Regions from separate parts of the Bradyrhizobium genomosp. III genome, predicted to be linked through region 3. Evidence: riboswitches for the same ligand, from Rfam matches in the RefSeq annotation. Region 3 holds a riboswitch; each other region holds the start of a gene.
What was found. Region 3 has a riboswitch for cobalamin ahead of metE (5-methyltetrahydropteroyltriglutamate--homocysteine S-methyltransferase). Riboswitches for the same ligand answer to the same signal wherever they lie in the genome.

Region 1: another riboswitch for cobalamin. It lies ahead of IC66_RS0113095 (energy-coupling factor ABC transporter permease); the one in region 3 lies ahead of metE (5-methyltetrahydropteroyltriglutamate--homocysteine S-methyltransferase).
Region 2: another riboswitch for cobalamin. It lies ahead of IC66_RS47100 (TonB-dependent receptor); the one in region 3 lies ahead of metE (5-methyltetrahydropteroyltriglutamate--homocysteine S-methyltransferase).
Region 4: another riboswitch for cobalamin. It lies ahead of IC66_RS0138135 (ribonucleoside-diphosphate reductase subunit alpha); the one in region 3 lies ahead of metE (5-methyltetrahydropteroyltriglutamate--homocysteine S-methyltransferase).

The regions. Positions count from the first base shown of each region.
Region 1 covers NZ_AJQF01000154.1:597-6,617, reverse strand. The annotation lists gene cobT (nicotinate-nucleotide--dimethylbenzimidazole phosphoribosyltransferase) at 1-386, opposite strand, end outside; gene cobF (precorrin-6A synthase (deacetylating)) at 397-1,146, opposite strand; gene IC66_RS0113095 (energy-coupling factor ABC transporter permease) at 1,193-1,870, opposite strand; cobalamin riboswitch at 1,908-2,126, opposite strand; gene cobA (uroporphyrinogen-III C-methyltransferase) at 2,172-2,903, opposite strand; gene IC66_RS0113085 (cobyrinate a,c-diamide synthase) at 2,900-4,210, opposite strand; gene cobM (precorrin-4 C(11)-methyltransferase) at 4,210-4,992, opposite strand; gene IC66_RS0113075 (cobalamin biosynthesis protein) at 4,989-5,357, opposite strand; gene IC66_RS0113070 (bifunctional cobalt-precorrin-7 (C(5))-methyltransferase/cobalt-precorrin-6B (C(15))-methyltransferase) at 5,354-6,021, opposite strand, start outside.
Region 2 covers NZ_AJQF01000154.1:6,640-11,215, forward strand. The annotation lists gene cobT (nicotinate-nucleotide--dimethylbenzimidazole phosphoribosyltransferase) at 1-645, shown strand, start outside; gene IC66_RS0113110 (histidine phosphatase family protein) at 638-1,210, opposite strand; cobalamin riboswitch at 1,283-1,484, shown strand; gene IC66_RS47100 (TonB-dependent receptor) at 1,601-3,949, shown strand; partial or broken gene IC66_RS0113120 (PepSY domain-containing protein) at 3,962-4,576, shown strand, end outside.
Region 3 covers NZ_AJQF01000539.1:1,194-10,385, forward strand. The annotation lists gene IC66_RS0141300 (glycine amidinotransferase) at 1,335-2,207, opposite strand; gene IC66_RS0141310 (hypothetical protein) at 2,910-3,116, opposite strand; gene metE (5-methyltetrahydropteroyltriglutamate--homocysteine S-methyltransferase) at 5,145-7,490, opposite strand; cobalamin riboswitch at 7,592-7,793, opposite strand; gene IC66_RS46920 (hypothetical protein) at 8,145-8,435, shown strand; gene IC66_RS0141325 (hypothetical protein) at 8,781-9,192, shown strand, end outside.
Region 4 covers NZ_AJQF01000485.1:6,478-17,752, forward strand. The annotation lists gene IC66_RS46760 (DUF7662 domain-containing protein) at 2,786-3,037, shown strand; gene IC66_RS0138115 (outer membrane protein) at 4,331-4,924, shown strand; gene IC66_RS0138120 (hypothetical protein) at 5,669-5,926, opposite strand; gene IC66_RS0138130 (ribonucleotide-diphosphate reductase subunit beta) at 6,214-7,287, opposite strand; gene IC66_RS0138135 (ribonucleoside-diphosphate reductase subunit alpha) at 7,278-9,221, opposite strand; cobalamin riboswitch at 9,326-9,496, opposite strand; partial or broken gene IC66_RS46765 (transposase) at 9,622-9,768, opposite strand; gene IC66_RS0138145 (GNAT family N-acetyltransferase) at 10,204-10,845, opposite strand.

The sequences.
Region 1 (6,021 bases), on a different contig from region 3:
GGCTTGTCGGTGACGATTCCTGCCATCTCGTCCTGCGCCAGCGTGCCGGCGTCGACCACCTCCAGGCTCGAGCCAAGCTCGCGCGCCAGCACCGAGATCGCGGCGCCGCCGGCGGCGAAATTCGCCATCATCGCGATAGTCACGGCTTGCGGATAGGCCGATACGCCCTGCGCGACGATGCCGTGGTCGCCGGCGAAGATGATGATCGGCACCCGTGCGGCACGCGGCTGTTCGGTCGCCTGCAGGCCCGCAAGCTCGATTGCGAGCTGCTCGAGCCGGCCGAGCGCGCCGGTCGGTTTTGTCAGTTGCGCCTGCCGCGCAATCGCCGCCTCGCGATGGGCCGCGGAGACATCGGGGCAGTTCTGGGGGACCCATTCGGGGAGCATGCTGCCTCGCTTAACGTGCGCGCTTGAGAATGTAGCTGTCCATGATCCAGCCGTGCCGCTCGCGCGCTTCCTGCCGCGCCGCGACGATGCGCGGGCCAACCTCGGCGAGCGCGCCGGACATGATGATCTGGTCGGGCATGCCGAGATAGGCGCCCCACCAGATCTGCAAGCCCCGCTGATCGAGCGATTGAAACGCCGTGCCGCCGTCGAGCATCACCACCACGGTATCGACATCTTGCGGCCAGCCGCCTTCGCGCAAGCGCCGCCCCGTCGTGACCAGAAAGGGCTCGCCGATGTCGTTGAGCGGCAGCGCATGCGCCGCGCACAGCGCCTGGATCGAGGTGATACCGGGCACGACCTCGATCGTCGGCAACGGATTGAGCCGTCGTGCAATGCGCAGCGAGGAGTCATAGAGCGAGGGATCGCCCCAGATCAGCAGCGCAACCTTGCCTTCGCCTTCGAGATGGTTTGCGATCGCTTTCGACCAGGCCGCGGCAACCGCATCATGCCAATCGTCCACGCCCTTGCGATAGTCAGCTTCACCAGCGTCGCGCACGGGAAGGTCGAATTCGGCAATGATTGTCTTGTCGCTGGTGAGCACGTCCGCGCAGATCGTCCGCCTGAGATCGGCGAGATCGGACTTTGCCGCCCCCTTGCGCGGAATCAGGACGAGATCGGCGGCGTTGATCGCCTGAACAGCGGCGCGCGTGAGCTGGTCGGGATCGCCGCAACCGATGCCTATCAGGGAGAGTGTGAGCATCGCGAACGCGACGGGCGGCCCTGCTGGCCGCCCGTTCGCTTGTCTCTCAGGCCGCGTTGTGCAGGCGCGGGGTGACGAGGCCGGGCGCGGTGACGCCGCGCAGCGACTTCGCCAGTGCCAGCACCGCGAGATCGGCGAGCGGCTCGATCACGATGACGAGCGCATAGGACGCCGCGAACGTCGCGATGTTGGCGAGGTTGCTCATCGCAAAGCCCGAGCCATAGAGCGCCCAGAACGCCACCCAGGCGATCACGCCGGCCTGGTAGGTCGTCGAGAGCGCCAACGCCTGCCGATACTTCAAATCGACATAGGCGGTGTTGCGCGAGATGATCCGTGTGGCGATCGCCTGGATCGCGAACAGCGGCACCAGCAGCGTGGTGACGTTCATGCCGTATTGCGGGATGTCGGCCGGCTCGAAGAACACGCCCTGGAGCAGCAGACCGAAGGCAAGGCCGAACGCCGCCGGCGCCGCGCCGAACAGCAGGAACAGTGTCGAGCCGAGAATGAAGTGCACCTCGGAGACGCCGACCGGGAAGTGCGGCAGGATCTCGAAGAAAGTGAAGACGAGGACTGTGGTGGCCAGCGTCCGCGCCGCGAACGACGTGATGCCCTGCTCACGCACGGTCTCGACCGCGAGCTTCAGCGCAACGCCGCCTGCGGCGATGCCGGTTGCGTAACTCAACACGAGCTTGGCGCCCGTCACGACCCCGGGTTCGATATGCATGGCTCAGTTCCTTCCTGCCGTCACACCCGACGGCCTTGGCCTCAAAACGTGCAGGGCCGGTCTCCTGGCTCGCGGTTCCCCGGGATTTCCGGCCTTCCCGGACCTTGCGGCCCAGTGGCTGATCGGAGTCCCTCACCGCTTACAGTCGCGGGGGCGGCTGGGGTTTTGGGCGCCGCAACTGGGTCCGCCCACCCCCATTCCCGATTATGCTCCGGCGCTTTGCGCCGCGTCGAGCACCATGCCTCTCTTGTGTGCCCCTTTCGCTGAGCCTGCGTCAAGGGGCGAAGGGCGGCCAAGGCCGTCATGTGGGATAATCCCCCGCCAGCGCCCCAAACAGGATCACGGCGGCCGTCGAGGCGGCCCCGCCGCGCGCAAGCTGCTCGGCAAGCTCGGCGATGGTGGTGCGGACCAGCCGTTCGTCGGGGCGTCCGAGGGATTCGGCGAACAGCGCGGGGGTATCCGCAGCGAGCCCGTGCGCGATCAACTTTGCGGCAAGCGCCGGAAAGGTGCGCCGGCCCATATAGACCACGGTCGTCGCTTCAGGGTCGGCCAGCGCCGCCCAGTTCAGGTTGGGCGGCAACTCGCCGGTGACATCGGCACCGGTGACGAATTGCACCCGGCGCGATGTATGGCGCCGGGTCAGGGGGATGCCGGCTTGCGCCGCGGCAACGCAGGCCGAGGTGACGCCGGGAACGATCTCGTAGCCGATGCCGGCCTCACGCAGCGTCTCTAGCTCCTCCTCGAGCCGGCCGAAAATGCCGGCGTCGCCCGACTTGAGCCGCACCACGCGCGCGCCTGTTGCGGCATAGTCGACCAACAGGCGGTTGACGTGGTGCTGCTTGGTCGAGGGACGCCCTGCCCGTTTCCCCACCGCGACGAGATTGGCGCCTGGCCGGGCGAGATCGAGGATCGCGCCAGAGGCAAGATCGTCATAGAGCACGACGTCGGCTTCGCGCAGCCGCGCGGCGCCCTTGAGCGTGAGAAGCTCGGGGTCGCCGGGCCCGGCGGAGATGAAGGAGACGAATCCGCTCACCGGTCCTCCGCGATCAGATGAAAGAAGGTGCCGGTGGCGTGGCCGCGCTGCGAGCCGGTTTCGGCGATGACCGCGCCGGTCGCGTCATGCACGACGGCCAGCGGTGTATCAGGCTGGGCAAGAATGGTCGAATAGTGGAATTCGTGGCCGCGCAGGCGTGCGCCGGAGCGATGTCCCGGCATCGGCGCGGCGAGTGCGGCCAGACGATAACCGAGATGCATGCGGCGCTTGGCAAAGCTCGTCTCGAGGCCAAGCAGTCCCGTCATCTCGTGGCGGACACCGTCCGCGTCGGTCAGAGCGGTTCCCAGCACCATATAGCCACCGCATTCGCCGTGCACCGGCCGCGTTTCGGCAAAGGCGCGCAGGCCGCTGCGAAAACGCGCATTGGCCGCGATCTTGCCGGCATGCAGCTCGGGATAACCGCCGGGCAGCCAGCACACATCGGCGCTCGCGTCAGGCGCTTCATCGGAGAGCGGCGAGAATGTCGAGATCTCCGCGCCCGCCGCGCGCCAGGCTTCCAGCATATGCGGATAGACGAAGGAGAACGCCGCATCGCGGGCCAGCGCGATGCGCTGCCCCGGCGGTGTCACGTTCAGCCCATTCGCGGCAGGTTGCGGCGACCAGCTGGCAGCCGATCGCAGCACCGCATCGAGATCGACATGCTCGGCGACGAAGCGCGCGGCCTCGTCGATCAGCTTGCCGATCTCGCCCTGCTCTTCGGCCTGCACCAGGCCGAGATGTCGCTTCGGCAGGCTGATCTCGGCATGACGCGGCAGCGCGCCGAACACGGCAATGCCGGAATCGTTGAGCGCACGCCGCACGAGGTCTTCGTGGCGCGGGCTGGCAACGCGGTTGAGCACGACGCCCGCAAGGCGCACACCGGGGCGATAATCGCGAAGTCCCGCGGCGATCGCCGCCGCGGTCTGCGCCTGACCGGAAGGATCGATCACCAGCACCACCGGCCAGCCCAGCATCTCCGCAATGTCGGCGGTGGCACCGGTGCCGGAGACACCGCGCGCGGCGACGCCGTCGAACAGGCCCATCGATCCCTCGGCGAGCACGACATCGGCGTCCGCGCCGCGGCTGACGAGATGGGCGATGCCCCCGCGGTCCATCGCCCAGCTATCGACGTTGACGGAAGCGCGCCCCGTGGCGGCGGCGTGGAAGGCGGGATCGATGTAATCGGGACCGCTCTTGAAGCACTGCACGTTCAATCCGCGATTGCGCCAGGCGCGCGCGAGCGCCAGCGTCAGCGTGGTCTTGCCGACGCCGGAAGCCGGCGCGGAGATGACGAAGCCTGCCGCCATCACGAGGCCTCCGGAAAGCGTGGCTCGGCACCGACAGGCCGATAGCGACGATCGTAGTCGGCGGCATAGAGGCGGCTCTCGTCGAAATCCGCAGCACCAAGCGTTCTGCCGACCAGAATGATCGCGGTGCGCTCCATCTCGGTGCCGACGGCAGCATCGAGCGTAGCAAGCGTGGCGCGGACGATGCGCTGGTCCGGCCAGCTCGCGCGCCAGACGATGGCGACCGGGCAATCCGCGCCATAATGCGGCGCGAGCTCGGCGACGACCTTGTCGAGCAGATGGATCGACAGATGGATCGCAAGCACCGCACCGGTCGCGGCGAATGCGGCGAGCTTCTCGCGCTCGGGCATCGCACTGGCGCGGCCGGGCGTGCGCGTCAGCACCACCGTCTGGGCGAGACCGGGCAGCGTCAGCTCAGCCTCCAGAGCGGCGGCGGCGGCGGAGAAGGACGGCACGCCAGGCGTCACGGTGAAAGGGATACCGAGTGCGCGCAGGCGGCGGAGCTGCTCGCCCATCGCCGACCAGACCGAGAGATCGCCGGAATGCAGGCGAGCGACGTCCTTGCCTTCGGCATGCGCGGCGGCGATCTCCGCGATGATCTCGTCGAGCGATAGCGGCGCGGTATTGACGATGCGCGCGCCCGGCGGGCAATGCGCCAGCACGCCTTCGGGGACCAGTGAGCCCGCATAGAGGCAGACCGGACAGGCCGCGATCAGGTCGCGGCCGCGCAACGTCAGCAAATCGGGCGCGCCCGGCCCTGCCCCGATGAAATGCACCGTCATGCGCCGTCTCCTTCCGCGATCGCGGCGGTCGCAGTGCGATCCCGCGAGACAACGCGTGCCGAGATCAGCCGTGCACGCGGCCCCGCCGCAGCGAGAGCTGCTGCTTCGGCAACCGATCCGATGCCGAACTTCTCCATCACGAGTTTGGACCGGGTCGGCGTGGCTATCCTGGCCAACATGTCGGCCGGAACAGCCTTGATCGGCAGGCCGCACTCAAGCGCGAGCTGCTTCAACGGCTCCGCGTCGGCCTTGTCGCTGACAGTTGCCATCGCAGTGAGGCCTTCGGGATCACCCGCAGCCAGCAGCGCTTCGCGCAGCGAAGCGAGAGTGACATCTCTCCTGAACCCAAACCCGGCCACCTTCATCGGACCGTACTCCACTGCACCACCGGCCGTGCCGCCTCCCAGGACCGGTAACGGCCGAGCGGGCCAGCATAAGCGATGTCGACCCGCATCAGCTCGCCACCGTGGCGCTGGTGCAGATCGCCGAGCAACGCTTCCGTCTCCAATGTGACCGAATGTGCAACCAGCCGTGTGCCCGGTGCAAGCCGCGACCAGATCGCATCGAACATCGCGATGTCGAGGCCGCCGCCGATGAAGACCGCATCCGGTGCTTCGAGTGCAGCAACAGCTTCAGGCGCCCTCCCCGTGACGACGGTTATCCGGTGCGAAAGTCCAAACGCCGCTGCATTGCTGCGGATGTTTGCGACGCGATCCTCGCGCGGCTCGATTGCGGTCGCCGTCCCGCCGCACAGCGCCCACTCGACCGAGATCGACCCCGAACCGGCGCCGATATCCCACAGCCGTTCGCCCGGACGCGGCGCCAGCGCCGAAAGCGCGAGCGCACGCACCGGCCGCTTGGTGATCTGGCCGTCATGGACGAACAGATCGTCAGGACGCCCCGAGGCGTGGGGCATACCATGCGTGCCCTTCGCCTCAACGGCGACGGTGATCAGGTTTCCAGCGGGATCACCGGCGAAACCGTCGGCGCGATGTTCTTGGATGCTTTCGCGTGGACCACCGAGTGCGG
Region 2 (4,576 bases), on a different contig from region 3:
AGCGTCGAAGCCGCTCTCGCACCCGCCGAGCTGGGGTATGCGTTCGAGGCCGGCCAGCGCGCCGTCGCACGTGCGGCTGCCCATCAGCCTGATCTCCTGATCTTCGGCGAGATGGGGATCGGCAACACCACGACCTCGGCGGCAATCGCGGCGGGCCTGCTCGGCATCAGCGCCGAAGAGATTGCGGGGAGCGGCACCGGGATCGATGCGGCGGGGCGCGCGCACAAGGCCCGTGTGATTGATGCTGCGATCGCGCGTCACGGCGTTGGCGGCGCTTCGCCGGAAAAAATCCTATGCGCCGTTGGCGGCCTGGAGATCGCGGCGATCTCAGGTGCGATCATCGCGGCCGCGCAGCGCCGCATCCCTGTATTGATCGATGGCTTCATCGTATCGGTGGCGGCGCTGGCGGCGGCACGTCTCAATCCGTCGTGCCAGCCGTTCCTGCTGCCGTCGCATCAATCGGCGGAGCAAGGGCATCGGCTGGTGCTGCGCGCGCTGAACGTGCAGCCGTTGATCAGCCTCGATCTCCGGCTCGGCGAGGGATCGGGCGCCGCCATCGCGCTGCCGCTGGTGCGCCTCGCCTGCAGCCTCCACAACGGCATGGCGACGTTTGCGCAGGCCAATGTGCCGGATCGTCCTAACTGATCCGCTGATTGACGGAGACGACGCGCCAGCCGCTCAGGAGGCGATCGATCCGGGTCAGCGACAGCGGATCGACCACGAAGCGCAAGGCCGCCGTCGGCGTCAGGTCCAGCGCGATGCAGAGCGCGGCGCGGATGGTGCCGGAATGCACGACGAGCGTGGCCGATCCGGCTGCGATCCGCGACAGGCCCAGCCGGACACGCGCGACCTGATCCGCAAAGCTCTCGCCGCCCGGCGGTCGTCCGCCAGCTGGATCGTTCCAGAACTGCGCATAGGCCTCACCGCGGGTCGCCTCGAGTTCGTCATGGCGATGGCCGGTCCAGTCACCAAAATCCTGCTCGCGGAATTCACTGACGGGCTCCGGCTCGAGGCCCAGCGCGCGCGCCGTCTCGACCGTACGCCGCGACGGGCTGGCATAGCCGGCGGCATCCGGTGGCAGGTGCCGTCGCACAGCGTCCAGTTGCGCGCGATCGCTGAGATCGGCCGGCGCGTCGGACGCGTGTATCGTGCCTGTGACGCCCGCGACGGGCGCGTGCCGTATCAACCAGAGGAAGGTCTCGCCTTCCATGCTCATCTCCAAGGAAGTTGGTCGTTGTGGCCATAACGCCGCAACTGGCACATTGACTCTGTTGTGATGGTAATCCTAGATGCTCGCGACGGTTTCCCCGAGAGGGGATGAAAAGGGAATACGGTGCGGGGACATTGTCCCCAACGCCGTGGCTGCCCCCGCAACTGTGAGCGGATAATCCTTCGTCAGAAGCCACTGGGTCCTCGGTCCCGGGAAGGCGACGAAGTGGTGATGACCCGCGAGCCAGGAGACCTGCCGTCAGCCGTGGTCACACGCGAAGATGTCGGTCGGGGAGTACAGACATTCGGCTTCATCGGACGGCTGAAGGGCCAAAAGGTGAGACCTCGTTCGCTGTGACGTGCCACTGACGTCATACCGAGGCCCGAAACCGTGTCTTCCATCCGTATCGTACGACCGCGAAAATTCCTGCTCGCCTCCGCGGCACTCACATCCTTTGCCGCTCTCGATCCGCCCGCTGCGCTGGCGCAGCAGGCCCGAGAGCCCCTGCCGCCGGTCGAGGTGTCGCCGGCCCAATCCCGCAAGCAGGCCAAGCCTGCCGGCCGGGAGGCGCAGAGCACGCGCCGCGCAGCAGCGCGCAGGCCGGCGACCGCAGCAGCGATGCCGAAGCCTGCCGTGCCGACTGCGGCACCCCCGACGCCGCTCAACAGCAATGCCGTGGCCGAAAGCGCCTCGCGGCTCGGCCTGACGGTGCGCGAGACGCCCGCGACCGTCGAGGTGATCTCCGCGGAGACCATGCGCGAGCAGGGTTATCGCACCGTGTCCGACGTGGCGCAGGGGGCGGTCGGCGTCACCTCCGGCGATAATCCGGCCGAGCCTTCCGCCTTCTCGATGCGCGGTTTCACCAACAGCCAGATCAACACGCTCTACAACGGCATCAAGATCGGTCCGCAGAACATGACCTCGCGGATCATGGACACCGCCAATCTGGAAGCCGTGGAATTCCTGAAGGGCCCGGCATCGCTGATCTCGGGCGAGGGCGCCGCCGGCGGGGCGATCAATTTTGTGACCAAGCAGCCGCACACGGGAGCGATCCGGAACGAAGCTGATTTCTCCTGGGATTCGCTCAGCTCGTTCCGCGCGCATTACGGCTCGGGCGGCAGCACCAATGTGCAGGGCCTCGACTACCGCTTCGACATCAGCCGTTCGGCGCTCAACGGCTTTGCCGACGACACCAATACCAAGATGCTCGATGTGTCGGGCCAGCTCAACTATCGCATCTCGGACAGTCTCAAGATCTGGGGCGCGATCGAGTATCGCGAGGATCGCTCGAAAGCCTATTGGGGCGCGCCGCTGGTGCCGATCGCTTTCAGTGGATCGCACGCGACGACGGGGATCGTCTCCGGCAACTACTTCAACAGGACTGATCTTGGGGCTGTCACGATCGACGACCGCACCTTCAATACCAACTACAACGTCCTCGACAACCGCAACGTCGCGCAGGAGGTGTGGCTGCGCGGCGGTTTCGAGCTGAAGCTGGCGCCGGACCTGACGCTGAAAAGTCAGGCCTATGGTTACGGTGCCGAGCGCACCTGGTTCAACAACGAGATCGAGGCGTTCGATTCCACCAACAACCAGGTGTATCGCGAGCGCTTCTATGTCGCGCACAGCCAGCGCCTCGTCGGCAACATCACCGATTTGATCTGGGACACGAATATCGCAGGCTTCGACAACCGGCTGGTCACGACGCTGTCGTCGAGCTATCTCGACTTCGTCAGGCCGGGCGCGGCAAACTTCCCGAACGATTATGTTTCGCTGGTCGATCCCAACCGCGGCTTCTACGGTCTGCTCACGACCAAGCAGCAGACCGCGCGTATCGACAACGAGGCGCTGTCGTTCGAGGACCGGCTGAAGCTGACGCGGACCTTCGCGCTGATCGGCGGCCTGCGCGTCGAGCACATCGGGCTCGATCGCAACTCGACGGATGCCGCCGGCCTGGTGAACGCGGGCTTCCCGTTCACGAAAGACTGGGCGCCGGTGACGGGCCGCATCGGCTATACGTGGGAGGTCGTGCCCGGCATGACTTTCTTCAGCCAGTACGCCACCGGCGCCGACGTCTCCGCGAACACCAGCTTCCTGTTGTCGCCGACCCAGCCGCTCGACCTGACGACCTCGCGTACCTACGAGACCGGCGTCAAGCACCTGTTCTGGGACAACAGGGCGGAGTGGTCTTTCTCGGCCTACGACATCGTGCGCAAGAACGTCTATGCCGCGGCCGGCGGCATGGCGCTCAACATCGCCGGGCGACAGGAGTCGAAGGGCGTCGAGCTCGCCGCTTCGGTCCGTCCGATCGATCCACTGCGTCTGTGGGGCAACATCGCCTATGTCGACGCCCGCTATGCCGACTACAATTTCGTCGGCGGCTCGTTCTCCGGCAATACGCCGCCGAACGTGCCGCGCATCGTGGCGAATGCGGGTGCATCCTGGCGCTTCTTCACGCCCTGGCCGGTGGAGCTCGGCATCACCGGCCGCCATGTCGGCGACCGCTACAACACCGATGCCAATGTCGTGACGATGAAGGCGTATACCGTCGCCGACGTCTACGCCTTCGTCGATATCCCCAAGACGGTATTCAACGCGGTCGACCAGGCCCGCCTGACCTTCCGCGTGCGCAACATCACTGATAAGCGCTATGCGATCTGGGGCGATCCGTTCTATCCCGACCAGATCCTCCTCGGTGCGCCGCGCACCTATGAGCTCTCGGCCGCGTTCAAATGGTAGGGCGCTGAACGGATGATGAGCGCGATCGTCGTTACGCATCGCTGGCTCGGGATCGCGTTCTGCCTGCTGTTCGCGATGTGGTTTGCGACGGGGATCGTGATGCACTTCGTTCCGTTTCCGTCGCTGACGGAAGCGGAACGGTTTGCCGGCCTTGCGCCGGTGGATCGTGGAGCGGCGAGGATCCCGGTTGTGGAGGCGGTCGCTGCGAGCGGGGTCGCGGGCGCCGTGCGCGTCCGGCTGATCCAGCGGAGCGATGCAGCGGTCTACATCGTGTCGGGATCGTCGCGCGTGCGCGCGGTCCGCGCTTTCGACGGAGCGGATGCGTCGGTCGCAATTGCCGATGCTGCGCTTGCCAGCGCGCGGGAGCACGCGCGCAATCGCGGGCTCGATGCCGCGCGGGCCGCGGTCGTTGCGCGTTCGGACTACGATCAGTGGAGCGTGCCGAACGGCTTCGATCGCCACCGGCCGCTGTTTCGTGTGGCGCTCGGCGATGCTGCCGGGACGGAAGTCTATGTTTCCTCGTCCACCGGCGAGGTCGTCCTGGACACGAGGCGGGGCGAGCGGGGCTGGAATTGGGCCGGCAGTGTGCTGCACTGGATTTATCCGACGGTCCTGAGAAGCAACTGG
Region 3 (9,192 bases):
TCCCTCAGGTCAATATCTTTGGTCGCGTTCAACGACTCCACAACACTGATTACAACGACACTGTTTCTAGATTGAATTTCGCAATCCAGTCGAACTGCATCACCACCAGCAAGGGTTCAAGCGGCTTTCCTCCACGTCGACATCGGTTTACGTCGGCTCAATCGCATGCCGTGGGACGCTTTCTGCCCGTGTTCGCTTCCAGCCGAGAAACCAAAGGGAGCGGCAGCTCAGCTTTCGGCTCTTGCGCGATCTCTCGCTCAACCTGCGCCTGCATAGTACCCCGATCTAAGTTTTCGAGCGCCTCAAGTACTCTCTTCCCTCTTCGGTGATAATCCAGCACCCGGCCTTCCGCTCGATCAGCTTTTGGCCGAAAACATCGAGTGGGGTCGCGCGGCTCGCAATCCGCTTCATACGGTCCGTCCACTCCGGGCCGCTGCTAAAATAGATAGCCAAATGCTGCTTAACGACTTCGATACTCGCCAGACCGTGCGGCTGCAGGCGAGTATCTTCAGTATCGACAACTGAAAACTCGCGCACGCCATCGACTTAAGGAAAAGCCCATATTACATATTTTGAGGTAAGCTCCAGAGCTGCGAGCCGCTTTTCAAAAGAGAGCTTCCTCCTAAAGCCGATTGCACGACACCCGCCTGCCGTCGCCGCGGTAAGCAACGCTTTTCGACTGCATCTTGCCAGGACTCTTCCGAAGAACGGTTCAGCATTAGATAGCTGCGTTGACTAGGAGCGTGAGGTGGTCTCGACTGCCGACTTCGACCGACTTGAGATCAAACGACGTCGGTAGTAGCCACGCCGTTGTACATCCTGACGAATGACGTCGCTCACGAAACGAACCGCCCGCTTCTTTCGTTTCCAATTCCCGCCCAATCCCGCGGGGATCGCAAAGCCTCTCGGCACGACCAAAAGATCGTTTCTTTGGTTCAAATAGATATCGAACATGTGGTGGCTCTTTTTCGCACAAGCGTAGATCGGCTGTTCACCGATCTGGTGACATCGAAGCAACAGTTTCCTTTAAGTCACTGGACGATCAAATGACATTCAAAAGCTCCCGTCCTGATAAGGGAAGACGGTCACGCGCACAATGGTGCCGCAAGATGTGAGCGTGTGCACGTCCCGACTTACGGCGCCCGGAGAGGCACCCGTCAATGTCGACCTCAAACGCGGCGGAGAGTCTATCTAGGTGGCTCAACTACGGCAATGCCAGCCTACGCTACGATTTTTCTCCCAACTAGCTGATGCAGCATAAGCTTCGCCAGGTATGAGGCTCCCAAAGCAGCGGCTTAGCAGATCGTTGCCCGGAAAGCAGACGATCGTCGGTACTAGCTGAAGTAATCCTCCGGCCCGCCTTCGCGAACCGTGTCGAGAGTAACGCAATGGAACCCACCGCCGAAGATCCGTCTATGGCGGCGCCGAACCGGGACAACCTGAAAGCTGAACTGTTCAAGGATCCGAGCCAGCTCGGGGCAGGCGTCGTTGACTAAGACGACGTCAGGAGCGACCGAGAGGACGTTGACATCAATGTAAAGACTGGACAACAGCAGATCGTCGTCGTTGTAAGCCGGAAAACTATTTTTGGTTGGCTCGGGCGCTACTATCATGTCCCAGTTGCGCATTGCTTCTGGCAAATAGTCCGCCACCTCGCGAGACCGCACGAGCAGCGGCCCCGGCGCAAGCGCTATGACCATACTATCAATATGGCTATCGCAGAGCTTGTAGGCACGGTGGATCCGAAATCGTCCTTGCAAATGGCGCTCAAGCCAATCACATGGCATCGCGTGATTCTTGGTAGCGATATTTACGACGAGGTCGCGTCCAACACGCAAACACTGCGCACCGTCCCACATCATCTCGAGGCCAACGTCATAGGGATGTGTTCCGGGATGGTGGATCGGTTCCGTTGGACCACCGGTCGTTGACAGGGCGTAGGAGCGGTCAAATGAACGGTTAGTCATCAACGGGCGCGGCATCACTGACCATCGCGCGCCTCGGTCGAAATAGGACGCGAAGATTGGCTTGAGAAATTGCGTCTCGAAGTATCGTGAGCGGAGCATAGGAGGGGTCTCGATCAATTCGTCTCCAACCACTAACGCTATGTCGCGGACATTGAGCGGCGGCACGACTGCGGCCAACCAAGCAAGGGTGCGAACCTCCACGGTGGACGCATCGAGTGTCATCGGTCGATGCACGGTCACGTTAAGCTTCCGCAACGTGTTCACAATTCCTTCGACGTCCTCATTCAGTTCGTCCAGGTAGCGGTCCTTGATCCGATGGCGGACCCGCGTGCCAGCTTGTGTGCCCGCTGCCGCGGAGGACAGACGCGGAGCAGCGCGATCGTCTGTTCTCTACCCACTGGGATGATCCCGCCTTGGCCGGCTGGTCAGATGCGCTCTACACCATTGCCGGATACGTGCTCTACACCACGAATTCAACCTATCTGACCTGGCAGGTTCGCCGGCGGATGACGTATTTGCCGTCCCTTCGGGATTCCATATACGGCTGCCGGCGTGGTTCAAATTGTATAATTGGAACGTTTGCCACAGTAAGGCTACCGCACGGAATGGCAGCGGGCGGAAGTAAGGCTGATGCGGAGCACCGCTGCCAAGGTTCGAAGTGGACGCCGGTCACTGTAAAAGGGCAAAGTCTCATCCGATTGAAGCGCGGAGCCGGACACAATGTCGTAGGCATGCTCGACGAACACGTCGTCGCGCCGGATGCCATAGCCGAAGAATACCATGACTGGCGAGGACGCCGGTGAATGTCACGGGCGTGAACTGAGAGCATTGGCCGGAGTTGAAGACCTTAAACTTCCTTGGAAACCCGGAAAGTGCGACGCCCTTGCAACTCAGGAGAGCTCGTCCTCGCGGAATGCTCGAAGATGATGTGGACGGATTGGCTCATGCAGGCGGTGTTCGAAGCTCCAGTACATCGGCGAAGATTGTCCAATCGCGGACCCGCCTTTGCCGGCAGAAATCGGTCTCCGCCTGCTGAGCAGCAGCACTCAGCGAGGCGGCATCGACCTTGAATGCTGCCTGGCACGCACGATGCTCGCCGCCGGCATCGTCGCAAACGATCTTCATAAACCGGACGCTAAATGAAGGCATGCCCCCTCTCTTTGTGTGGTTTGCTTATCCACTATTCTGCCATTCGCGCGGGGAGTATTTGATTTGCCTCAAGGAGCATCCCAAGAGGTCTGTCTGATCCTCCGAAGATAGGCCAAGAAAGTCCGCCGTGAACTTTACGAGTTGTCCGCGATAGTCTTGTGAACGACTGCCGCAAGTGCAGGCTTATCGCGGGCTGATTTCTGCCATGCGCCGGCGGCTATGCGCGCAAGCGATCGCTGGGCACCAAGAACCCCGAACTTGCATCGGCGGCCACCTGAAGACGCGATTGCAGAAGCCGCTCATCACGCTTGTCCTAGCCCACGTTTCGATAAGCCCGGTCCAGGACTTCAGCGCCGGAGCTTAAGGTCTATCAGCGCCCGGCAAGGCCACCGAGTGAAAGGCGAAGCATCAATTGACCGTCGGCGTGCACGGAGCAATGGCGAAAAGTTGTCCTAGCCATGGGCGTGGGTTGCACCTCAATTCAACGCGTTGGTCTGTTGCAGAGAACGCGAGGCGCTGGCTGAAGCGCGAGTTCGGAACATGTCGACGAGCGTCTGCGGCTGGTAGCGGTCACGAGCCTCCGATCCCGGACGCGCACAACTTTTTGACAAGCATCAATGCTGCAGCGGCTGCCTCTGATAGAAGTGGTCTTCTAGTAAGGTCAGACGCACGGCGGACCGAAATGCTTGACGCCCATGATGCTTTCTTGCCCGGGTACCCGCTGCCGTTCCTAGGACTGCTACCAGACGCAGCCGCAGCCGCGCGGCGGCCAATGACCGGCCACATGATAAATTGCGCCGACTTGCGACGGCATCTACTTTATCGGCCTGCGGGACGGCCCTGCTATGGGCTCAGAGCGATGCCGCCCATCTAACGGTGTTAAGAAAATGCGCGCGTGAGGGAGGCCCCCCACACACAACCAACACGATGACGCCGGAGGATAAGGAGATGTGTCTCACCAACAAGGGACGTGATATGACAGACGGCCGGACCATTTACCCTGCTCCGGGCCGGATTACTGGAGCTGGAGTCCAGTCTAACTTGTGCAGCACAGCTACAAATATCAACGGCCGAGGCCTTGAGCTGATCCAAATCAATTCGACCAAAGCTCAGATGTCGTTTCGTGGCGCAGATCTAAATATTTCAGTTCGCGAGCGGATCATGTTTCGTCACAACAGCGCATGGCCGATAGCCCTCCGCCGCGGCTGACGCGATCGAGAACGCGGGCCATCCGAACGTTATCGGCTTGGGCCCGTCCGCGCAGAACCCAAGCGATGTGCGCGGTGTTAACAAGGTTATCTGAATTTGTCACCCCGCAGCTATGAACACCGCCCAGCATCTAATGATCTGACATGGGAGCAGCTTGGAAAGGCGCCGCCCTTCGATCAGGATCTGGAGATTGCCGTGATCGAGGGTAATTCAATTCACCGGGTGGTCTTTCCTTGCCGCCGGATCTTCGGCGGATGGATCAACGCGAATACCGGAGAGCAAATCGCTGTGCGGCCGACGCATTGGCGTATCTGGCCCGGATAGCCGTTATTCCAAATGGATTGGCGTGAGTTGGGGTACGGAGTGCCTTTGACGTCCTCTCTTCGGAAACTATCTAGCGTGGATTGATTGAGGGACCCTGACGGCATCTCCGAGCGGACCGAATCCGCGCCGGTGCCTTGCGGTGTCCGTCAAGCATTAGTTTTCTCATTGCTGTCGCGGCCGTTGCCAACGTGCCCATGAGCGACAAATCACAGCCTAGACGGCCGCGTACCATGGCATGATTGAGCTGCGGCACTTCTGCTTGAATGGGTCGCAGATTTTCGGCGAATGTCGTCGCCTTGATCGAGCAGCCGGCAATTCTCCCGCGGCCGACGAAACTAGCGTAACGCGTCACCATCTTTTCTCCGAGACCGTACCTTCCCCGGTCCACGAAGTGGACCGGGCATTTTGTCAGCGGCAAGGATAGCCTCGATAATGTGGAAAGCGTAAATCACCATAACCCAATTAGCTTTGTCGAGAACAGACCGGAGCTCGGGATCAACGGATTTGCGGATCGGATGCAGCGCGCAGTTCGCGCGCGGCAGCGACCATGTTGGCGAGCGCAGGCCGAACCTCCTCCCATTTGCGCGTTTTTAGGCCGCAGTCCGGATTGACCCAGAGCTGAGAATCCTGCAAGCGCGTCCGAGCTAGCACGATCAGCTCCTTCATTTCGTCCGTCTCGGGAACGCGCGGAGAGTGAATGTCGTACACGCCCGGTCCGATTTGATTTGGATATTCGTACCTCCTGAACGCATCCAGCAGCTCCATTTTCGATCGCGACGTCTCGATTGAAATGACATCCGCATCCATTGCAGCGATCGCACCGATGATGTCGTTAAACTCTGAGTAGCACATATGTGTATGGATTTGCGTTTGATCGGTAACGCCCGATGAGCAGATGCGGAAGCAATCTCCGGCCCAATCGAGATATGCCTTCCAGTCCGACCGGCGCAATGGCAATCCTTCGCGAAGTGCAGCTTCGTCGATCTGTATCATCGCCGCACCGGCATTCTCGAGATCGCGGACTTCATCGCGCATCGCGAGCGCAAGCTGACGGCAGACCTCGCTTCTAGGAATATCATCGCGAACAAACGACCAGTTCAGGATCGTCACCGGTCCGGTCAACATCGCCTTCATCGGCTTACTAGTTAGTGATTGCGCGTAGCGCCACCATTCCACGGTGATCGGCTTCGGCCGCACTACATCGCCAAACAGGATCGGGGGCCTAACGCAGCGCGAACCATAGGACTGAACCCATCCATTCCTTGTAAATGCGAAGCCGGCGAGTTGCTCGCTGAAGTACTGCACCATGTCATTACGCTCGAATTCGCCATGAACGAGGACGTCAAGACCGATGTCCTCCTGCCAACGTACGGCGCGGGCTATCTCCTCTTTGAGGAACCTGTCGTATTGCTCCTCGCTCATCGCACCTCGCGCATGCGCCGCGCGAGCATTTCGCACCGCTGTGGTCTGCGGAAACGATCCTATCGTCGTGGTGGGAAAAGCCGGTAGTCCAAAGCGTTCCCTTTGGATCTCGGAACGACGGGCAAACGGGGTGGCGCGCTGGCGCATCGTCTGATCGATCGCCCTCATTCGGACAGCGACGTTGGCATTATGGATCTTCGGCGAGGTCCGGCGGGCAGTCGCAGCGCATTCCGACTCGGCAAGAGCTAGCCCAACATTCTGGTCGCCTGCGAGTACCCGCGCCAGGATCGCAAGCTCACGCATCTTCTGAACCGAGAAAGCAAGCCAGCTCTTGACGTCGGACGCGAGCCCGGTCTCGAGTTCAACATCGACCGGCACGTGAAGCAGCGAGCAGGATGGAGCGAGCTGTACACGGTGCCTGCCAAGCTTCGCAATCGAGGGCTTCAGCCGCTGACGGAGCGACGGCAAGTTCGACCGCCACACATTCCGGCCGTCGATGACACCGAGCGACATGACGAGATCACTTCGGCCGTCAGCAACGATCTGATCCAATAGTTCTGGCGCTCGAACCAAATCGACGTGCAGACCGGAAATTGGCAGGCTCAAGGCAGTATCCAGATTGTCGCCTAGGGCGCCGAAATAGCTCGCAAGCATGATCTTGATAGCGGGTCCCTCCTTTGCGAACCGGTTATAGGCGTGCAGCAACGAATTTCGCGCCGCCTCATCCAGATCAAGGACCAGGCAGGGCTCGTCAAACTGAACCCAACTTGCCCCTCGTTTGGCTAATTCATGCAGAAGGTCGATATAGACGGGTATCAGATCATCGAGGAGAGAGAGGGGCTGGAACGCACTATCGGTACTCTTGCCGAGCTTTAAAAATGTGACCGGCCCGATCAGGACAGGGCGGGTCTGAAAGCCAAGAGCCCTCGCTTCCTCATACTCTTCGACGGGTTTGCGAGAGCACAGTCTGAACGCCTGTCCCCGGTAAAACTCAGGAACCATGTAGTGGTAGTTGGTATCGAACCACTTGGTCATTTCCTGCGCGGGCACGCCAGATCCCCGCGGGCTCTGGGCGCAACTCGCATCCTGCTCGCCGCATTGCGATCCGCGGGCCATGGCGAAGTACGTTTGGAGCGAAACGGATTCTCCGTTCGCGGCGTAGATCTCCGGGATTGCGCCAACCATGACGCTTGTATCGAGCACCTGATCATACAGCGAGAAGTCGTTTGACGGAATGATCGTGACGCCGAGCGATTTTTGACGAGCCCAGTTCGCTGCGCGTAGGCCGAATGCGTCTTCGTGCAACTGCTGTTCACTAATCTTTCCAGCCCAGTAGCTTTCTAGAGCGAGCTTGAGCTCACGCCTTGGGCCGATGCGTGGCGTTCCGAGCGTAGCAACTGGAAGAGAGAGAGGAGACATAGCGTTAACCCCTGTTGGGGACAAAGGCCATGGCGGACGCAGGCAGGAGAAGTCGCGCGTGCGACGGCTGCTTGGCGCACCACCGAGACACCCCGCCCGTGGACCAATATATTGTCGGGGCCGGTCTCCTGGCTTGCTGGTCATCGCTGCTGTCCGGCCTTCCCGAAGCCGTGCAGGCTTCAGCGACATCGTCGGACAGCGGCTCGCCGCTCACAGTTGCGGGGGCAGAGCCGGCATTTGCACCGGCTTCCCTCTTAGCTCCGGATCAATGGGAACCGGAGAACCTCGACGACTTGGATTATCGGCAGGAGAACTCTTCCGTCAACCTCTCAGATTATGTGCAAGCTAATCTGCGACATCCGCTAGCCGAATGACCGTGCATCTCTGTGACTTCACCATCTAGAAACATTCTCTCATCAGAGATGTCATAATCAGACATATCCTTCTCAGATGCCGGATAAGCATCGGAGCTGCCTTGAGGCGGAGCCGCACGCTAAATTGATGAAAGGGACAGAAGCAGCCTGCCGGCGGGAGTACCGACGTTATATCAGAGCGCTTTCAATGCGGCTTTGCGATTTCCAGAGGTTCGCCCAGCACCTCAGCTAGCCAGCTCTTCGCTCAACTAAAGGATCTGCGGCGAATAGGCCAAGGCACGTGGCGAAATTTAGCAACTGGCGAGGGGTTGATTTGCGTGCCACCCAGACTTCAGAGCTGGGATCAAGCCGGCTTGGTGCTTGGCAATCACGCAGCTCGAACGCGGGCGGCACGATAGCGAACCACACAGCTCAATGGCGGCAAACCCACTTCCGTCCACAGGCATCCGGCATCGAGGCGTTCAACTCTTCTGCTAAATATCCGGTGCGGGACATGGATGCACAAGCTGCGGCGGATACGCCAAACAGAAACATCGAAAACATGCAAAGGTCGGAAAGTCGACAAGAGTGACACAAACTCCGTGAAATTTTCCGCCTATTGCCTGGCACGAAGAATGCAGACCCTCGGAATGCCCAGTCTCCTCCTCTGGGCAGGTCCAGCTCAGCCAATTGACGCAGTCGCTGCCGGGGAAGTTAGCTGCGCATGACATAGAGGGGAGCGCCTGCTCGCGCGGGACAGCTAGCGGGTGCATCCCCGTAAACTTCTTGCGATGGCATAGCAGGTTCGAGGTTGCCTGCTTCACAAGATATTTGGATGAAACGCGATAGGCCGAGGGTTATGAAGAGAATGCCTGGAAGACCCGCGCTATGGCTTAGCGTGGTCGGATTTTTAATCTGCCTCGCCTGGCCGGCTGCCATGAGCAATAATATTCGGGCCAGCGACAGTCCCCTTGTCGAACGACTGAAGTCAACTTGGCGAGCGCAAGATGGTGAGACGATAGAACAAATTATCTCCAATGTCTCGAAGGTGGCACAGTTCGTGCCTCAAATGTGGGGCGTTGTTGAACTTGGCCAAAACGACTTTATTTTCGTTTCGTGGACCAGACACCGGGACAACAAATCGGACGAACAGTACGTTATCGCCTGGAAGATCGCCCTCGACGGCACGCTTGAACTTGCGTCGACTTATGCGAAGCCGATGGAATTGGGCTGGCGCGCCCTGGCGCTCTCCCTAATCGCCAGTGAAGTCGCAGATGGCGAAAGGGACGCAAATCTTCGCTTTCTGCATGATCCGGCCAACTTCAACTTTGTGACTACCCCGCAAGGCC
Region 4 (11,275 bases), on a different contig from region 3:
TTTAGCTCTGATGCCGGTAGCGGACTGGCTGCCGGGGTTCAGAAACCGTAATCGTGACCGGCCAATGTGCTTTTGGGGTGCCCTTGGACACGGGCGCACCGTCCCCGCCGAACGGGGCCGTTAGCACGCTGGCCCATTGATGGCCACTGATGCTGTCTTCGGTTTCTGAGACCCAAGCCTATGGTCGCACACAACCTAGACGGTTGCAATGTTAATATTCTACTCTAGGCGCGACGAAACCGCGCGCTTCCGTTGCAAGGCTCGACGCTGAAAGAACTTGGCCTTCCATTTGTAGATGCTGGCGTCGCCCGATCTTGTTGACCTGCGACGAACGCCTTGTTCCCCACGCAGACCAAGGGCACGCCCGCTGCAGAACCTGGCACGGCAGCGCTCGACAGGGCCGGCCTCAGAAGCGCGGTCGGAAAGTGGATAAGTGTTCGGTGTGAGATTCCGCCCTGCTGATGCCACGCGCTTTGGTGTTGCGGGGCGGGCGTGGCGGGAAAGGTCGGCGCCGATCTCATGTGGTCAGCGATTAGCTGGCTGGTGGGGGTATGGGTCGTGGCCATATGTCCACTCGATTCTAAATTGGTGGTTTCCCTTTGAACGAGAACCTGAGCGACGTGCCCTGCCGCGGCGTCGACGGCGACGCGGTCGCCTCTTCCTCAGTGGCGTAGGGGCCGGAGTACTCAAAATTGAGCGCAACCTTCCACCGGCCTTTATGGCGCGACACGAAGTATTGAACGCCAGCCATAAAGCTTGCTCCGGCCTCGCCCCTGTGATCGACAGATGGCCTTACTCTGCAAATCTGCCGCGGTCGCCTCAACTACCGAATTTGGTGGGCTCGGAAGGAGCAGCGCCTTGTAGTGATAGGGCTGGACTGTTGCTGTGACCGGGGAGACCAACTGCCGGGCCTTGGTCGCTTCCCTTATTCACGAGCGATCGCGGCTGCAATCGGCGAGATCGAGTGTCGAGAGCGAGATGTCGCCTAGCTGCTAGCCAGTCTTTTCTCTCTCGTTAGAGTCAAAGGCTGGATTGATGACGGATTGGGAGACGATCCACTTTTCCATTATGACCGTGATCCCAAGCTCTTGTTCCGTCTCAGCCCTCGGGAAAACATGCGTTCGATCGTCAAACTCGTCAGGGTCCCTCACGGTAGCAGCACGATTTGAGCCGAACCGCGTTGCCGCGCCCTTTCTATTGCCCCCCTGCACGCCCTGGGGAACGTCATTGGGATCTCCGTTCTTAATTAATAGTCTTTGACTGCAATACTGGGCGATATGATCCGGAAGCGCCGATAGCGGCGCCCGCTTGGCTTCTTCCCGTACTCGCGCTCCCACGTCGAAGTGTCAATCCGCACATCCGTCATGTTCGCTGATCGCCTCAAAGATTACAACCTTGCCCTAGCGACCGTGCTTCAGAGCGTCAATTCCTTCGAGCTGGTCGGGGTTGGGCTCGTCCTTGATGTTCCAACGGATATCGCAAGCCGCCGAATCTTCTCCAATCGAACAAGCGCCTCTTGGAGTAACGAGGCTCGGAATTTGCAAGTCGTCGGCGCGGGGTGGCGCTGCTCAGCCGTCCTTCGGAAATCCCTCCGTTCAATGCAGAAACACCATAGCGGCGGCACGCCTGACAGCTCTTTATTTCCGTCAGCTACAAATTCTTGTAGTTGACCCGCGCGGTGTCCTCCGGGCTGAATCGCGATCAACCCCACAGGAGAGCAAAGCTATGTCTCCACTAGAAGCAATCACCCGTTGGCTGGACTCACAAGATTTGGGCATGCAACTTGAGATCGCCGGTTTCGCGACATTCTTGGTTTTCGGGGATGATGACACTTTCACGCTCGGCGACTCGGAGCAGCTCGAGTCTCTTTACCGATGGTTGAACGAGCCAAGCTTGGCATCGGGCATCGCCGCCGAACGTGCCCTGACCTTTCGAGTGTACTTCGCTTCCTTGGCCGAGGATAGATCGACGGGCGCCGGATGGAAGCGAACCGAAGTGTTGGTGCGGAGAATTCTGAAAGACGCTACGCGAGACGGGAGGTTTGCCGCTGCCCGCAAGGCGCAAAGGATGCTTGAGCTCTTGCCCGCCCGAAAAGAGAGCTGGAATCAGGTCGTGAGATCCTGGAATGAATTGGCCGCGACGTATCTAACACACGAGGCTCTCAGTAGTTGGAGCGCCGCCGAGAAGCTCCGAGGCCTGAGGGCGATTTCAAGCACCAGCGTTCCTGTTGCTGGGCTTGGGTCGCCTCATCGAGGCGCTGCTTAATTCTGGTAAAGCCGCAATTCCCCTGTGCTGCGGGGCGAGCGTCTGCATGCACCTGTCGGATCCATGGCGGCCACGCTAGCCGCTTAAAAGCATGACAGCGCATTGAAACTGACCGTCAGGGCCACCGGAGGATATCTCCACCCGACCGGCGGCCCACTTGCGATGCTGTAGCACAAGAGCCGAAACCGGCATCTCAATGGCAGGCACGGCTTCGCGCTTTTCTTCGAACATATGCCAATGCCAGCGGGCCTAACACATCGAGATGAACGAAAGTCTCCGGATAGGCTATATCGTTTCGGTAGCTTCATTGCTCGAGAGCCGCTCAGGCCGATGTTCAGGGCCGTAAAAGGTGGTACGTCCGCCTGCCTTCGGCGCAGACGTGGCTGCTGCTCGACATGATGTCGCGGCGGCGTCAGTGCCGCTGCGAACGAAAACCGACAAATATCGGACAAAATCCGCAATTGGTGACGAAAAGTCCGGATTGGCTATATAATATGAGATCGTTGGATGGGGGAGCCCGATGTCGATCTATAACCCTTTGAGAGACAAGCTGGTCGCAAACAGCTCTGCCTCGCTCAAGATGACCTTTGCCGACATCGAGATGCTTATCGGTCGCTCCCTCCCGAAATCAGCGTATGAATATGATGCGTGGTGGGCCAACGAAGACCCCGTCAAAACAAATCACAGTCACAGCCTTGCGTGGACAGTTCCGGGGTATCAAGCCGAACCAAATCGATTGCAGCGGACAGTAACATTTCGGCGCAGGGGGTAGCATTTTCCGCAAAAGCGAATGCCTTGAACCTGGTTCGCTAATTCGACAATCGAGGATGCGTCGTGAATGAAAATGATCACGCGACACGACTAAGCCCGTATCGACAAGACATGATATTTCTTATCGCAGTAGCCTCTCCCTCCGTTGGCAGCAAGCAAGGGGCGGCCGGGCGCCGATACGCGTGCCGAGCTCGATCTTGGCGTCCCTCATCTCCGCCAGCAGAGCCACGGGATCGAGCGTGCGATAGCTCTCGAAGGCGCCGTTCGTTTGACGCCTTTGCTCAGCTTCGGATGCGCGAGAGCGCACTCAGGGATCATCGCCGCTTCGAGTTTGGGACGGAGCGGATCGGCGACCTTGCCGAACTGCGCCGTTGCAGCTTCTGCATCGAACTCGGTGACGATGAAGGCGAAGACGACACGGCGCCCGGTCTTCCAGCAACCGGCTCACGTGGCTGTTGGAGATGGGTGCCGTAGTCGGCCGCTCCGAGCGCAGTCGTTCAATACCGAACTCGGCTGGGAGTTCTGTGAGAGCTCCTGGAATAGCCAGTTCTCGGGATGTCGCTCGGCCTGTTTCGCGGCTCAAATTTCATGTATCGAAGAGGGTACTGGCCGTGATCGAGAAGGCCAGCCGCAGCAAGAAATTCTGGACTCTTAACTCGATGCGGCGCCGAGCCTTATCGCCGGCCCCTACACACGCCTCCGTCTTACTGCGGATGCATCGTCCGCCCGGAACGAAATGGATTGAATGCGGCTCGTCCGTCGAAGCTTCGCCGTAAGCGGGAACACTTGCATCCAATGGCCGACGAACGGTCGATACGGGCGGAACGAGGACACGCGGAGCAGCTGCAATCAGGAAACTGACTCGCTGTCGATGCGCTGACTCTTGTCATGCTGATGTGCTCGAAGCCGCGCAGGACGGGTAACCGCGATTAGACATTTTCGGGTCAAGCCACTTAATCAACAGTCGGCGGACAGCATCCGCGACCGACCCGACATGCACTTTGCCCATCGACCGGCCGCTCAGGCGGCGCTTGCGACCCCGTCAACTACCAACCCTTGCAGTTGATGGAGGTGGCGGAAACGTGGCAATCGTCGTCAATATCCCGTCGGGGGCGTCGAATTCGAAACTGGGATTCAGAAGAATAAAAAAATTGCTAGCGGGCACGGTAGCCCTCAACACGCTGGCTGCTCCTGCCTCTGCCGTTGATCCGGCCGCGCGGCCTTACTTCAAAGCGCCTCCGGCGGTCATTCCGATCTATGATTGGAGCGGCTTCTACGTCGGCAGTGCTGGGACGTGGTCAACGCCGGCGGCGTGGTCGTCGCTCCGCCCGTTGGCATGGGGCGCCATCATGCGACGGGAGGCACGGTGGGCGGTCACATCGGCTACCGCTGGCAAATAGCGAACTCGGTGTTCGGTCTGGAGACGCAGGGCAATTGGGCCGATTTCAAGGGCTCCAACGCGAACCTTGCTTTCGCAGGCGTCCGGGATGACTCCACGCTTGATGCATTCGGCCTGTTCACGGGCCAAGTCGGCTATGCTTGGAATAACGTGCTGCTCTATGTAAGAGGTGGGGCTGCAGTCGTCCGTGACAAATACCGGGTCTCCGATTTTGCGACCGGGCTCACTATCGACAACGGCAGCGAAACTCGTTGGGGCGGCACGGTAGGGGCGGGCCTTGAATTTGGCTTTGCTCCGAACTGGTCCATCGGCGTTGAATACGACCACCTGTTCATGGGTCGTCGGGATGTGGATTTCTTTTTTTCACCCGGACTCGTGGGTGTTCCGGTGGGCACTTTTGCAGGGACTGCCCGTATCGGTCAGGACGTCGATATCGGCTTGGTCCGTGTGAACTACCGGTGGGGTGGCGTGATCGCCACGACCTATTGATCGATCTTCGCCAAAATGGCGCGGGTTCGCACCAATATCCTGAGCCGCATCGCGGCATAGAAACCTTGGCAACAGGGACTCGCATCAATAGCGCTATCGGCTTCTTGTCGGTACATCGGCTCGAGCTGGTTAGGCGTGGTTCAAAGGAATCTGGCTGATCTGGTTATGACGCAGCGCCACGGCGAGATCGCGGCGAACTCAAGCGTGCTGCCGTGGTCGAACGCCAGCCGCTTAGTGGCTGGCTGCGCCGATTTCCCGGCCCCGTGCCTCCACCTGCATCACCGTCGGCTTTCCGGCCGTCGGAGAATGATGAGGCAAAAAATAGTTTTGTCGACCGTCGTAGTTAACCCGGCCCTCGCTTAGGGAGACACAGGTCATCGATTACAATCGTTCCGGTCGGCCGCAGCACGCTCATCGCACAGGCAGCGCACTGAAATGCGAGCCGAGGTGCGAGCCGGGCGCACCTTCGTGCTACGACTTGGTCGACCAGGTCGAGGCCGCACTGGCCACCTCGGACGAAAGGCCGACGAGCGGTCGAAGCGGCGCTCGTGCGAGGGTGGGACATAACGTCGACGACGTGATGGCTTGCGTCATCGTCGCTGCCGATCTCTGCGCCCGATCAGCCTGCCGAACCCCCGCTGGCGCGGATCAATTGGGAGCGCCTCGGAGAGCGGATGCAAAATCTCGAGAGGTGGATCGGCAGCGCTGAAGCGGAACTCTTGTGTTAGGACAGAAACGCGGCTGTCATCCGAGCCGCATTGCCAGCGTCTGCTCGTAGTAGATCACCTCCGCGAAGCCACGGCCGAGGAAGACCGCCAGTGGGTCGGCGACGAAATCAAACGCGAAGGGGGATGAAGAACAAATCGGTTTGCCTGATCCGACCGGGCTGCAATGAAGATGACCCCCTTTGACAGGGTTGCCCCTCTTTACAACTTCCGATTGCGTGATAGTAATCCCCTCTAGCCCTAAGAGGGGGGCGGCCGTGGCGATCATCGAGAACATTCGTCTGCTCAAGGGCGTAGCCGTGTTGCGCTGATTGACTTCATGAAGGTGGTTGACGAGACCCACCTCACCGACCTGCGGAAATACTGTAAACCCTAGCCGCCATCAGCAATGGAGCGCATGTACCGGCTTAACCCAACAAACCATCTGTGTGTCCGGCTTTGTCGCGCTGCAATCAAGACGCCACGATGAGGAGGTCCGGTTCTATGCCTTTGTCATGCTGGCGGGTGACGGCGACGACTATCGGCGCCTGCCGCTGTCAATGCCGCTAGCATGAATAAAATGGGCTAGATACGGCCGAAAGTCGCCCACACCCCGTCTTCGCCGTCCCAGCTGCCGCGGCTCGCCGCCTTGGAGTACTCCGTGGCGCGCTGCTCGAAGAAATTGGCGTGCTCGACGCCATTGAGAATCTCGACGAGCCACGGCAGCGGATGCGCCTTGAGCTGGGTGAACCCGCCCTCCTTCGCCTCGAAGAAGCCGAAGACCGGGGCAATCCGGAGTTGGGCCAGTCGCCAGTCGGCGACGTAGCGGACGTAGGCGTGGATATGCTCAGGCAGCATCCCCTCGATCTTGCCAAGGCCGAAGGCGAGCTCGACGAAGTTCTCCTCCAGCTTCACCATGGTCTTGGCTACGTCGACAATGTCGTCGCGGACGGGGCGCGTCACCGCGCCGGTTTCGCGGTGCCATTCGTGAAATAGCTTGATGATGCCCTCGCAGTGGAGACTCTCGTCGCGCACTGACCAGCTTACGATCTGTCCCATGCCGTTCATTTTGTTGTGGCGTGGGAAGTTGAGCAGCATGGCGAAGCTGGCGAACAAGGCCATGCCTTCGGTGAAGGCGCCGAACATCGCCAGGGTACGGGCGACATCCGCCACGCTGTCGACGCCGAACTCGTGCATGTAGTCCGCCTTGGCGCGCATCTGCGCATAGCCGCGGAATGCCTCGAACTCGGTCTTAGGCATACCGAGCGTCTTGAGTAGCAGGGCATAGGCGTCGATATGAACCGTCTCCATGTTAGTGAAAGCGGCCATCATCATCTGGACGGTGAGTGGCTGGAAGATCGGAATGTACCGCTTGAAATAGTTGTCGCCGACCTCGATGTCCGACTGAGTGAAGAAACGGAAGATCTGGGTGAGCAGCGCGCGCTCGCTGTCGGTGACGCGGCCCGAAGCCCAGTCGTTGAGGTCGGCGCCGAGCGGCACCTCCTCGCCCATCCAGTGGGTCTGCTGCTGGCGCTTCCAGAACTCGTAAGCCCAGGCATAGCGATCGACGTCGTAGCTGCCGGTCGAGTCAAGGAGGCCGACGCGTCCCTTGCCGATCAACGTGCGCGGATCGGCGCGCGATAGATCGATCACTGACATGCGAGGCACTCCTCATAGTCGGTGCGCTGCCGCGCCGGCTGCTGCGTCGGCGTTGCATCCCCGGCAATCTTGCCGGCGAACGCCGCGCGCGAGATCGACTTTGATCGACAGTAGTAGAGGCTCTTCACCCCACGCTTCCACGCCGTCCAGTGCAGCATGTGGAGGTCCCACTTATCGACGTCGGCCGGCAGATAGAGGTTGATCGACTGGCTCTGGCAAATCAACGCGGCGCGGTCGGCGGCAAGCTCGACGATCCAGCGCTGGTCGATCTCGAAGGCGGTGCGAAAGATCGCTTTCTCGTGCTCCGACAGGACGTCGAGATGGGCGACCGATCCGTCGTGCGCGATGATCGACTCCCAGGTCGCCGAGGTGTCGGCGCCTTTCGCGGCCAGCACCTTAGCGAGGTGCGGATTGCGCACCGAGATGGCGCCGGATAGCGTCTTGTGGGTGTAGATGTTGGCCGGGATCGGCTCAGTGCAGGCGCTGGTGCCCCCGCAGATGATGCTGATCGAGGCGGTCGGCGCGATTGCGATCTTGTGGCTGAAGCGCGCCATCACGCCGCGTTCCAGGGCATCCGGGCACGGGCCACGCTCGCGAGCGAGCGCCACGGATGCGGCGTCGGCTTCGCGACGGAGTTTTCGGAACATGTTCAGATTGAATGACTTGGCCAAGGTACCCTCCATTGGAATGCCCTTGGCCTGGAGAAACGAGTGGAAGCCCATGACGCCGAGGCCAACGGAGCGCTCGCGCAGGGCGGCGTAGCGGGCACGCTTCATTCCGTCCGGCGCCACCGTGATGAAGTGCGTGAGCACGTTGTCTAGGAAGCGCATGACGTCCTCTATGAAGCCGGGCTCCTCATTCCACTGGTCCCAGGTCTCGAGGTTGAGCGACGACAGGCAGCAAACCGCGGTGCGCTCCTCGCCGCGATGATCGATGCCGGTCGACAGGGTAATCTCGCTGCACAGGTTGGAGGTCGAGACCTCGAGGCCGAGCTCGCGCTGGTGCTTGGGGAGCGCACGGTTCACGGTGTCGATGAACAAGAGATAAGGCTCGCCGGTCTGCAGCCGGTTCTCAAGGATGCGTTGCCACAGCTGGCGGGCGTCGATCTCGCGGACGACCTCGTTAGTCTTCGGGCTGCGCAGAGCGAATGCGGTGCCGGCGCCCACGGCACACATGAACTCGTCGGTGACGTTGATGCCGTGATGTAGGTTGAGGCTCTTGCGGTTGAAGTCACCAGACGCCTTGCGGATCTCGAGGAACTCCTCGATCTCGGGATGGTGGATATCGAGATAGACCGCCGCCGAGCCGCGCCGCAACGAGCCCTGGCTGATCGCCAGCGTGAGGCCGTCCGTGACGTGGATGAACGGGATGATGCCCGAGGTGACGCCGCCCCTCGCCTTCTCGCCGATTGAGCGAACATTACCCCAGTAGGTGCCGATGCCGCCGCCATTGGAAGCAAGCCAGACGTTCTCGTTCCAGGTGCCGACGATGCCTTCGAGCGAGTCCGACACTGAGTTAAGGAAGCACGAGATCGGAAGGCCGCGCGTCGTGCCGCCGTTGGAGAGCACCGGTGTGGCCGGCATGAACCACAGCCGAGACATCGCATCATATAGACGTTGGGCATGCGCAACATTGTCCGCGAAGGCGCAAGACACTCGGGCGAACATGTCCTGGAAGCCTTCGCCGGCGAGCAGATAGCGGTCGGTCAGCGTCAGCCTACCAAACGAGGTCAGCAGGTCGTCGCGCGACCGATCGAGCGAAAGGTCAGACGGAGTTGGCGATCGCGCGGGGGGCCTCGGCAGGGGAGCCGGCAATGCTGGGGGCTGCACAAGACACAGTTCAGGTGTGGTAGGCTTTGCCTGCGCTGAGGGCTGCCGCACACTCGGCAGCTCAATGAGATGACCATACTGATCGAAATCGTAAGACGCCGACATCGGCAACCCCGTGATATTTGGGGGCTGGGACCGTGCGGACGACTTGCGAGGGGACCGGGCAAATGTCCCCGGCTGCAAGCGACCCACCGGGCACCCCGCCCGAGGACATGGGTTCTGTCGCGGTAGGTTTCCTGGCTCGCGGGTCGCTGAGGCTGTCGGCCTTCCCAGCGCTGTCGCGCTAATGCCTCGGAATAGCCGCTGCCGACACAATGGGTTCCCCCCTAACACCGTGCCACCATATATGCGAATTTAAAACCACTACGACACCACATATAGAAGCCTTTGCCCAGACTCGTCAAGACGGCACAGTCAAGTTAACCAGTTGGAGCAGCCCCGAGGTCGAGGTTCGAAATTCGCCGAGCGCCTGTCCTGAGAGCCTCACTCAAAAAACATAGATGTCTCAAGGCCTGGCCAATCGGCGAGTTAGGAGCCTCAGATGGGCGACGAGCGGCCAGGCGAGCTCGGTAGCGGCGGAACCTTCGAAGTCTTTGCAGAGATGCCCACATCTGCCGAGCCACGCAAAGGTGCGCTCGACGACCCAGCGCCTGCGATCGGCCAAGATGTGCTCAAACCTTTGGAAGTGGCGTCGCAAATTCTCCAACAGGGGAACAGCAACCCTGGACATCCTGAATGTTGGCATCGATCGGTTCGCGGTCCGCGAATTGAGTTGGGCCGGATCGGGTTTCGGTAGCCATACGCGTCTCGCCATTCATCGCTTTCTGTGGCCTTAGATCAAAAATTGTCTGGAGCCCGACCGCAAATCGATGCAGCCGCCCGTGGCAATATCCCAGCTTAGTGGATTTGACCCCGCCAGCTCTCACATCAGACGTGCCAACTTTGCCGAAGAGACGATTGGTATGCTTTTCGCAGGCCCGGCGAGCCGCCTCACGTGCTCAGTTGTCTGGCCGCGAACATAAGCCGTCCTGACCGAACGCGGTCATGTCAGGTTATTGGCAATCAATCCTAACGGGATGAGGCGGAGCTATGCTTGAGTCTGGGTGACGAGCCGATCCGGCGGCGCGGCCTTGCTGGGTCGGAATGAAGCCGTTCGCAACATTGGCGTGAGCGGCGGCGAAGAACCGTGTTGTATCTCACCAACGACCTTGAAGCCGTGACGTTGGTAAAAGGGAATGTTTTCAGGGTTCGAACTTTCGAGGTAGGCAACAATGCCGTCCTCATCGCATCGTTGAAGGGCGTAGTTCATCAGCAACGTGCCAAGCCCTTTTCCGACCCAGTTCGGATCGACGGCAATGAGTGGCAGATACCAATGTGGCTCGTGGGGACGATGTTCGGCCATTCTCCGCCGCAAGTGTGCCATATCCTCGGTAATCTCCGGGCGCAGGGATAGCGCCATGATTGCATCCAATGCCTCCTCATCTTGCTGCACGTTGGGAGGCAGCCACAGGGCCGCGCCACGAATCTCTCCCGCGACGTAGGCTGTGCCATGTGCAAATGCTCGGCCCCCACAGGCGTCAATGAACTGAGGCATGCTTCTAAGGTATTGCCTTGGGTCAGGCCAGCTCCAACGCATCAACGGATCCGCGGCAAAGCCGAGCACAATTGTCCAGACAGTGCTTGCACGAATGTTTGCGTTCGCAGATCTGATATCTGATTCTTCTGTCATGAAGTCGTTTCGGGGCTCTGTTTTGGCATTGGCCTTCCAAGGAGGAGCATGGCATCGACACATCTGACGGTGAGCGGAATGGATGCACCGACGGGGACTCGCCGGGTGCATTTGGTTTCCCTTCCGAGATCTCCGCCTGTCTCAGACGGCTGACTTTGACGGCCACTTCGGACGAAGGCTCCTTGGTAGGCAATGCTTGGATCTACATATTCCTGGCGGGCTTCTGCGCTTCCACGCCCTATCTGGAACCCGCCCCGCCCTTCCCAAGGAAGCTCCGACGTTCTCAAGGTCGACACGGTTCGGCAGCCTGCAACCGTCCGCGAAGGGAATGACATGAGGACGCCTTTGATATTGCAAGTGCGAAGAAGTCAGGGCATGGCGAACATCGGGCGATGGCTGCCTGAACCGGGCTCCGGCACGAGCAAACAGC